Regions from separate parts of the Paenibacillus sp. JNUCC32 genome, predicted to be linked through region 2. Evidence: predicted binding sites of a transcription regulator. Region 2 holds the regulator's gene; each other region holds the start of a gene.
What was found. The regulator Rex, encoded in region 2, represses fermentation and respiration genes when NADH is low (regulators of the CRP and FNR family bind a similar motif). The targets are predictions, from matches to a motif close to TTGTGAAATATTTCACAA.
Positions count from the first base shown of each region.

Region 1 (3,282 bases), 700 kb from region 2:
GCCGAAGAGGCTTATGAGGCGGTCATGCAAAGCGCCGGAGCCATTCTGCCGAAGCGGGATGCCGTTGATGCCCGAATCATCCAGGATGTGATCCACCGAACCGGCATGCATATTAACTCCCAGAATGAGGTGGGCGGATATCCGCTCGTGGAGCCGGTTGTTTCCACAATAGAAGATGACGATCATGATGGAATGCCGAATGATTGGGAGATCGCCCATGGGCTGGACCCGATAGATCCGAGCGACCGCAATATGACCAATAACGAAGGATTTACGAATCTGGAGCTTTATCTGAATTCCATACCAGGAAACGGATCGGCCAATCCCTCAGCCGTCATTACCGCCCCGGCAAACAACACGGTGGTAAAAGCCGGCTCGAACGTCACGATTGAAGCGTCCGTTTCCGATGAAGACGGCAGCGTAACCAAGGTGGAGTTTTACCGGAACGGAGAGAAGGTTGGAGAGGACGAAAGCATGCCGTTCCGCTATCAGTGGACGGACGTTGCGGATGGCACCCATTACTGGGCCGCAAAAGCGATCGACGATACAGGCACGATGGCATTCTCAACGAGCGTGGTCGTTCATGCGAACACTAAAGGGAGCATCAGGCCTTGGAAATCGGCCGATGTCGGCAGTCCGGGAATTCCGGGACATACGCAGCTCGGCGGCGCGCCGGGCGAAGTGACCGTCAAATCCGCGGGTGATATCGGCGGCACGAAGGACGTCTTTCATTTTGCATATCAGAAGGTAAAGGGAGATGCTGAAATCGTTGCCCGGATTGAAAGCATCACTCCGACGAATGAGGAAGCGGAAGCCGGAATCATGTTCCGCGAGAGCCTGAAAGAGGATGCCCCGTTCGTTTCCCTTGTCGTCCCTTATATTCGCACGGGGAAAAGAGGCGTAACCCTTAGTCGAGCCGAGGAGGGCGGCGAGGTCGCGAGGATTCAGCCGGAACAGGAATTTCAGCTGCCATATTGGATCAAGCTTGTCCGCAAGGATAATCAATTCACATCATTCGTTTCTCAAGATGGAACCAGCTGGACCACGGTTGGAAACGTCCAAGTCGATTTGCCGAAGCAAGTCTATGTCGGGCTTGTGGCGGATGCGGCTAAAGTTAACAACGAGACGTGGAAATACAATACTTCCACATTTTCCAATGTAAATATCTCGGCGAAGACAGGCATCGGTCCGAAGGCCGAGTAATGTGAACGATGACGAAGAAACTGGGCAGCTTTGAGAACAAAACAGGGATGATTTCATCCCTGTTTGTTGTTGTCCTGGCTACTGTGGTCCTTTCGATACTATCGTTCACATAGTGTTACATTTCAGTATGACTGCAATCACATATGCGGGGATGGGAGTTTCATATACTTGAGTTGTAAGAGTGAAAAAGTTCACAAACACGTATTAAGTCTAGGGAGGTTTGAATATGAGTTCATTCACGCTTCAGAGCCAAGTATCCGATATTGTGACATCTATCCCGCAAACCGCGGATTTATTTCGATCCCTCCGCATCGATTTTTGTTGTGGCGGCCAGGTGCCTTTGGAAGAGGCAGCCAAGCAGCGTCTTCTGGATCCAGCCGTCGTTCTGGAGCAGGTTCGGTCCGTAGAGAGCAAGTTTGCCGATTACCAGGAAAGCCGTCCCGCTTCATTGAAGGAATCCGAACTGATTGATCACATCCAACAAAAACATCATGCCTTCCTCCGTGATGAATTACCGGCATTAACGCCCTATGTAACGAAATTGGCCCGTGTGCATGGAGATCGCCATCCCGAGCTGCTTCGCGTGCAGGTGCTCTTCTCGGAATTGAAAAAGGAGCTGCTGGAGCATACGAAGGACGAGGACGAACGTGTATTTCCGCTCATCTTGAAATTTGTGGCGGACCCTAGCCACCAAGCGGCAGCAGAGCTTAAGCCGCACGTATCCGAACTGGAGCATGAACATGCTCATGCCGGCAGCTTGCTGCAGGAGCTCCGGGACGTAACATCCGATTTCGAGCTTCCGGCTGATGCCTGCGGTACGTATCGGCTTGTCTTTCAACGGTTAGCCATGCTTGAAAAGGATACCTTCGAGCATATCCATCTGGAAAACAACATATTGTTTGAGCGGCTGCGCCAAGCGGTATAACCTTTCGACAACGTCCCTTCCTCACCGAATGAGGAAGGGATATTTATTGTTCCAGCCCGTCATCCTACTCAACGATTCGCTGCATTCGGACGATAAATATAGTGATCAGAAGGGAAGATGCAGTTCCCAATGATACGCCAATAAGCTTAAGGACACGGTATGGCGGACAATAGCACCCGTATGAAGGGTTGGGGGAGATAGCATGAGCAATGTAACTGAAGAACAAACACAGCACGAGATGATAGGGGCCTTTGTCAAGGTAGCTCCACTTCTGAAAAGTCTTACGAATGATGACATCACGATTGGCATTTACGACACGGAGAAGCTCATCATCAACATTCCGGGAAGAACCTTTTCGCTGAACGTCAAGCCTGGGGACCCGCTCGTGGAGGGGGATATCGTAACCGATGCCATCCGCAATAATAAAGCTATATCGGCAGTCGTTCCGAAAGAGCTGTTTGGATTTCCGCTTGCTGCACGGGCGATCCCGCTGCATGACGAGTTTGGCAGGGTAATCGGCGGCGTAGGCATGGGTACAAGCCTAGAAAAAGCGAATATGCTGTTTGAGATGGCCGAGAGCTTTTCCGCGATTGTCGAGCAGACCACCGCATCCATTGAAGATATTAACCAATCCATCGCTCGCCTTACCGATCGGGTGTCGGACGTAACCGGCCAAATGTCGGAGGTTAGCTCCAGTGCGCAGCAGATCGGCAAGATTTCCACCGTCGTCAAGGAAATTTCGGATCAGAGCAGCATGTTAGGCCTTAATGCTTCTATCGAAGCGGCAAGGGCTGGGGAAGTCGGTAGGGGGTTCTCGGTCGTTGCCGATGAGATTCGGAAGCTGGCGACAAGCTCCAAAGAGAATGTGGACCAGATTAATGGCATCACCAAGAATATTCAAGAATTTTTGCAGCGGCTAAATCATGCTTTTGCCGATATCCACACGCTGACCGATACCCAGTCAAGGACGATTCAGGAGTTCTCGGCAACGATTCATGAGATTAGCATCAAGGCTGAGGAACTGGCACAGGTTGCTGAAGAAACCTTGTATTCCAAAGAAAATAAGCAATAGGATAACCGAGACTCTCCTAAATTCTTCAATTTTATTTGCAGGAAGAAGAAATACGCTGATGTATTTCTTCTTTTTTTATTTG
Region 1 is NZ_CP062260.1:2,471,278-2,474,559, reverse strand. Features, by position in the region: gene JNUCC32_RS11050 (Ig-like domain-containing protein) at 1-1,203, shown strand, start outside; gene ric (iron-sulfur cluster repair di-iron protein) at 1,430-2,128, shown strand; gene JNUCC32_RS11040 (methyl-accepting chemotaxis protein) at 2,331-3,200, shown strand.
Region 1: the regulator Rex is predicted to act here: its motif matches at 1,383-1,400, upstream of ric (iron-sulfur cluster repair di-iron protein).

Region 2 (3,282 bases):
TTGTTGCTAGCAGGTCCGTCGGTACCGAGCGACACCGTTACGCCGGCTTTCAGCAGCGCAGGTACGCGGGCGACTCCGCTGGCAAGCTTCAAATTGCTTCCGGGATTATGCGATACGGCTACTTGATGCTTGGCCAAGACTTCGATTTCCTCATCGGTCAGATGAACGGCATGGGCAAGGAGCGTAGGACGGGAGAACATGCCCAGCTTCTCCAAATGGGCAACGGGGCGAAGCCCGTAGTCCTTAACATTCTGAGCCACTTCAGTTTCCGTTTCGGACATATGGGTATGCAAAGGCAGGTTCAAGTCATGGGATGCTTGAACGAATTTTTCGATGAAATCCGGCGGGCAGGTATAAGGCGCGTGCGGCGAGATCATCGTCGTAATTCTGCCGTCAGCCTTGCCATGCCAATCCTTCGCGAATGCCACCGCCTCATCCAGCTTCTGCTGCTGTACCTCGGGCGGGCATAAACCGATTACGCCGCGCGTCAGGACGCCGCGCATTCCCGAGTCCTGGACAACCTTCGCGACCTGATCCATATGGTCATACATATCCACAAACGTCGTGGTTCCGCCCTTGATCATCTCCAGCACGGAGAGCGATGTGCCCCAATATACGTCGTGTGACGTGAATTTGGCTTCCATCGGCCACATTTTTTCCTGAAGCCATACCTGCAGCGCCAGATCGTCCCCATAGCCGCGAAGAAGCGACATGGCGGCATGTCCATGCGTGTTCACCAATCCGGGCAGGAAGAACAGATGGGTTCCGTCGATAATCTCTGTCCCCTCTTCCACGACGGGCTCCTCTTCGCCCAGGTACGTGATCCGGTCGTTCTCAACCACCAGGTATCCGCGAAGCACGGATTGGCTTTCCTCCAGTACTGCAAACGTTCCGTTCTTAACCATCCACTTCGTTGTTGTCATGTGCTGCATCCTCCTTGCCGTTATCCAAATAATAGGCCAAACTTTGCAAATCCGTTGTAAAATCAGCCGTATGAATCCGGATATGGGCTGGGGCTTTCAGGATGGTTGGCGCAAAGTTCAGAATCGCCTCGATCCCTGAGGCGATAAGCTGATTCGCTACGTTCTGCGCTTCGAAATCCGGAACGGTAATAATCCCGATTCGAATGCCGTGCTCATGAACCGTCTTCTCCAGCTCTTCCATCGGCTGTACGACCAAATTGTTAATTTTCATACCAACTTTGGGAGAATACGAATCGAAAATCGCCACAATCTTCATATTATCCTTCAGGAATGCATTGTAATTCGATAATGCATGTCCAAGATTACCGGCCCCGACCAATGCGACATTGATCTTCTGGTCCAGCTTCAGAATCTGGCGAATCTTCTCGATCAGATAAGAAACATCATATCCGATCCCTTTCCGTCCAAAATCACCGAAATACGCCAGGTCCTTACGAATTTGAGCAGGATTGAGGTCCAGCTTCTGTCCCAGCTCCTGGGAGGAAACCGTGGAAACCTCCCTCTTCTGAAGCTCATTCAAATAGCGCAAGTATACAGGTAATCTGCGGACCACGGCTTCCGAAATTTTTTCCGATTTCATGCATGCTCCCCCTAATAATAGGTTAATAACTACATCTTTTTTTGTTGATCGTGCTTGGTTTCACTTTATTCCGCTTGGTTTCCCGCGCTTGCCTCTTCCTGCAGCCATTCCGAAATTCGGGGAACGATCCCCTCTGTCGGCATATGCTCCATCTTCGGCCCCGGCAAGGAATATAAGAAATACTTCCCGTAATAGGATTCAATGACCCGCGTATCGTACACGATCACGATCCCTTTATCTTGTGCTGTTCGCACCAGACGCCCAAACCCCTGTTTGAAACGAATGACCGCTTGCGGAACCGAAAGCTTCATGAAGGGATTCTTCTTCTGCTGCTGCAGCAGTTCGCTCTTGGCCTCGACCAAGGGGTGATTCGGCGGCTGGAACGGAAGCCGGACGATGGCAAGACAAGTCAGCGCCTCGCCCGGGATGTCTACCCCTTCCCAGAAGGAGCTGGTGCCCAGCAGCACGGAAGCGCTGCTGTCCTGAAATCTTCGGATTAACTTGGTACGGCTGGTTCCGTCCATACCTTGTCCCAATACCGTGATGTCGCTTGATGCCAGCGCTTCTTTCAGCGGCTCGTGCACCTGGCGCAGCATCCGGTACGAAGTGAACAGGACGAGCATGCGGCCATGCGTAGCGACGGCCGTATCGGCCAAAGACTTCACGAGCGTATTCACAAAGAGTGCATCCCCAACCGATCCCTTCACGCTCGGAAAATCGCGCGGCACGACAAGAAGGGCTTGTTCCCTGTAATTAAACGGGGACGGGAGCTGAACCGTGTTCAGGTTCCCCGCTTCAGCCGCTTCCTGAAGACCCAGGTTTTCGATCATGAACTGAAACGATTTGTCCACCGACAAGGTCGCCGATGTCAGAATCACGCTTTGTTTCTTGTCAAAAAACAATTCCTTCAGATGAGCGCTCACGTCGACGGGCACGGCATACAACTGCAGCGATTTGCTGCGGAAATTGCCGTTCGCCTCCATCCAGTATACCGTGCCCTCATCGTTCAGGGCCATGAAGGAGCGCAGGTCTTCGCGATGCGAGGCCAGGTCCTTAAATAGGCCCGATAGGTCGGTTAACAGGCTGTCCGCGCTGTAGTCATCCAAATCTTCCTTCATTTCGGCGATCAGTTTATCGCCCTTGCGCACGACATCGCCCAGCGTCAGATGAATTTGATGCTCCAGTTCGGCCATCGAATCCCAATCCTTCGGCTTCTTAAGCGGGGACAGGCGGAGCGAGAATTGGCCGGCATCTCCCGGAGAAGCGTCTCCGCGTTCCGGAAGCAGTCCGAACAATTGATCGCTGAGCCGATCCCAGTTCTCTTTTGCGGTAATGAGGTCCGGATACAAACGGTCGATGACGGAAGACCATTCGACTGCCTTCTCGTGCGGCGAAGCTTGCAGCAGCTGGCGCAGAGCCGGGAGCTGCCCGCTTCGGCTGTCTTTGTACATGCGGGTCAAGGTATGGACCACCGAAAAATACTTCATCTGCAAGCCAAGGTGCTTGCCGGCGACATCCTCAAGATGATGCGCTTCGTCGATGACGAGGCGCTCATAGCTTGGCAGCAGCTGATGATTCGCCTTCACGTCGGTGAACAGCTTCGAATGGTTCGTAATGACGACATCCGCGATGCCTGCTTCATGCTTGGCCCTGTGATAGTAGCATTTGCGGAACCAAGGACAGGCGCGTCCGAGGCAAGAATCCGAATCGCTGGAGATG
Region 2 is NZ_CP062260.1:3,173,239-3,176,520, forward strand. Features, by position in the region: gene JNUCC32_RS14150 (amidohydrolase) at 1-923, opposite strand, end outside; gene JNUCC32_RS14155 (redox-sensing transcriptional repressor Rex) at 898-1,563, opposite strand; gene dinG (ATP-dependent DNA helicase DinG) at 1,629-3,282, opposite strand, start outside.

Region 3 (3,282 bases), 250 kb from region 2:
ACGATAGCGTGGCTCAGGAGCTCTTAAGCTCGCTGGTCGACCTGCGCGTCGTTAAATATATGAATGTGGGCGAGGATGTGCTCAAGAAGCTGCACCAGACCGAGGCGTCTTTAACGAGGCTGCTGGATGATATCCGGCATTTGTCGGTCGAGCTTCGGCCCGCTTCCCTCGATGATTTGGGGCTGGAGGCTGCCTTCCGCTCCCATTTCAAATGGATCGGGAAGAATTACGGCATGCTGGTTGAATTCTCTGCCGAATTGGCGGCGGCCCGCTATGGCAGCGAGATTGAAACGGTGGTGTACCGGGTTTGCCAGGAAGCGGTGTTAAATGCCTTGAAATATTCGGGAACGGACGAGGTTCATGTCCGATTATGCGAGGAGAACGGCTGCCTTCAGTTAACCGTCCGGGACGATGGCGCCGGATTTAACATGATCATTGACGAAGCCAAGGGAACCGGACTCGGGCTGTACGGAATGCGCGAACGCGCTGAGCTCGTCGGTGGCCAGTTTACTTTGGTTTCCGCTCCCGGCGAGGGGACGACGGTTCAGCTGAAGATCCCGCTTACGAGCAGCGGCAAGGCGGAGGTGAGGGGAACATGAAAATTGTGATCGCGGATGATCATGCCGTGGTCCGCAGCGGATTTTCCATGATTCTGAATTACCAAGAGGATATGGAGGTCGTCGCGACGGCGGCAGACGGCATCGAGGCATACGCCATGGTGGCCAAGCACCGGCCGCATGTGCTGTTGATGGATTTAAGCATGCCTCCCGGCGAGAGCGGATTGATTGCCACAGGCAAGATCAGCAGCGAATTTCCGGAAACGAAAATTTTGATCCTGACCATGTATGACGATGACGATTACCTGTTCCATGTTTTGAAGAACGGAGCTTCGGGTTACGTGCTCAAAAATGCGCCGGATGATGAATTGATTTCGGCCATCCGGATGGTCCATAAGGGAGGAACCTACATCCACCCCCAGATGGCCACGTCCCTGGTCCGGGAATTTATCAAGAAAGACAGCGAGAGCGCGGAGCAGGATCCGTTCAACAGTCTGTCCCAACGGGAGATTGAAATCCTGCCGCTGATCGCGAAGGGCTATGGCAACAAGGAAATCGCGGAAAAACTATTTGTATCGGTCAAAACGGTGGAAGCGCACAAGGCCAAAATCATGGAAAAGCTGAAATTGAAGAGCCGCCCGGAGTTAGTGGAATATGCGCTGAAGAAAAAACTGCTGGATTTTTAATTATGGCGCATAAGCAGGGTGATTGCGGTAAGGAATAGGGAAGTTCCCCGGAGAGATTCAGGGAACTTCCCTATTCGCATTGTGAATAGGTGCACGTACAATAGGAGCTGGGGATCAATATGCCATTCATTACGCTTTGGAAAAGGTGATGGGAATGATCAAAAAGCTGCAGCTTCCGCTGCAAACAATGAATCTGGTGCTTGGTTTTATGGTATGGGTCATCATCTCCGCGCTCCTGCCGTTCATAAGAGAAGATATCGCCATTCCGGCAGACCGGATCGCCATTCTGACGGCCATTCCGGTGGTGCTGGGCTCGGTTCTGCGGATACCGCTCGGCTATTACGCCAACGTGGTCGGAGCACGAATTGTTTTTATATCCAGCTTCATCCTGCTGCTGTTTCCGGTCTATTTTATCAGCGTGGCTTCATCCTTTACGCATCTGGTCATCGGCGGCTTGTTCCTTGGGATCGGTGGGGCCGTGTTCTCGGTGGGCGTGACCTCATTGCCGAAATACTATGCAAAAGAGAAGCTGGGACTGGTCAATGGGATCTACGGGATGGGCAACATCGGTACAGCCATTACCACGTTTGCCGCACCGGTCATCGCAACGGGGATCGGATGGTCCAAAACCGTCCAGCTGTATTTGATCCTGCTGCTGATATTTGCATTATTCAATGTTTTTTTAGGCGACCGCAAAGAAATCAAGGTGAAAACACCGGTCATGGAACAGATCAAGGGTGTATATAAGAATGAAAAACTGTGGTTTTTCTCGCTTTTTTATTTCATTACCTTCGGTTCGTTCGTAGCCTTTACGGTGTACTTGCCGAACTTCCTGGTTTCTCATTTTGAGCTGGCCAAGGTGGATGCCGGGATGCGGACGGCCGGGTTCATCATGATCGCGACTTTTTTGCGTCCCGTCGGCGGCTGGCTTGCAGATCGATTTAAACCGCTGTTCTTATTAATGGGCGTATTCCTGGGGCTGACGGCTGCGGCTATCCTGTTGGCATTCTCCCCGTCCATCGGCTTGTATACGGCCGGCTGCTTAACCATAGCCGTTGGTGCGGGTCTCGGCAACGGGGTCATTTTCAAACTCGTGCCCCTTTATTTCAACAAGCAGGCCGGCATCGTGAATGGCATCGTGTCCATGATGGGCGGTCTTGGCGGTTTCTTTCCGCCGCTGATGCTTTCCTTTATCCATTCGGTTACGGGGCAGTATTCCATCGGCTTCATGGCTTTGTCGCAGGTTGCGCTTGCGAGCTTCGTCGTTGTGGTATGGATGTACTACCAGGACAAACTTGCCGTGCAATCCGAGGTGTTTAACTCCACCGGCCAAGGGATTCTGGTAACGGATCCAGGCGGAAGGATCAGTGCCGTCAATCCGGCATTCACGAAGCTAACGGGATACTCGGAGGAGGAAGTGCTCGGCAAAAATCCGAGCGTGCTGAAGTCCGGAAGGCAATCGCCGGCGTTTTACCGCGCGATGTGGTCTGAGATCATGGAACGCGGAAGCTGGCAGGGGGAGATTTGGAACCGCAGGAAAAACGGGGATGAATATTTGGAGCTGTTGACCATTAATGCCGTAAGGGACGAATCCGGCGACATCATTCATTATGTGGGTACCTTTAGCGATATTACATACCATTCGTCCGGCAATGCTTCGAGCGGCTGACAAGAGATGAATCGTTGTCGGTGCGAGCTGATGGATGGAGAGGGAGAGAGGCATGAATAAGACGAGGATTGTGATTCCGCGGGAGCATGGAGGCTGGGCCATGGTCTCTGTACCTTATTTCATCGGAATGGTGGCTGCCAAGCCGGCCCTTCTGCACCTTCCGCTGTTTTTGGCGTGGTTGTTTCTATATATGGCGTCCTATCCGTTTCTGCAATCCTTAAAGACCCCGGCCAAACGCAAAACCTGGATATCCTGGGGGACCGTTTATGCCCTTGTTGCCGCTGTGTTTCTGGTTCCGGTACTTGTTCTCAAGCCGTCGATGCTCTGGTTTGCGCCGGTCCTCCTCGTGCTGATCATGGTTAATGTCTGG
Region 3 is NZ_CP062260.1:3,425,659-3,428,940, reverse strand. Features, by position in the region: gene JNUCC32_RS15430 (sensor histidine kinase) at 1-599, shown strand, start outside; gene JNUCC32_RS15425 (response regulator transcription factor) at 596-1,243, shown strand; gene JNUCC32_RS15420 (nitrate/nitrite transporter) at 1,398-2,912, shown strand; gene JNUCC32_RS15415 (YwiC-like family protein) at 2,965-3,282, shown strand, end outside.
Region 3: the regulator Rex is predicted to act here: its motif matches at 1,323-1,340, upstream of JNUCC32_RS15420 (nitrate/nitrite transporter).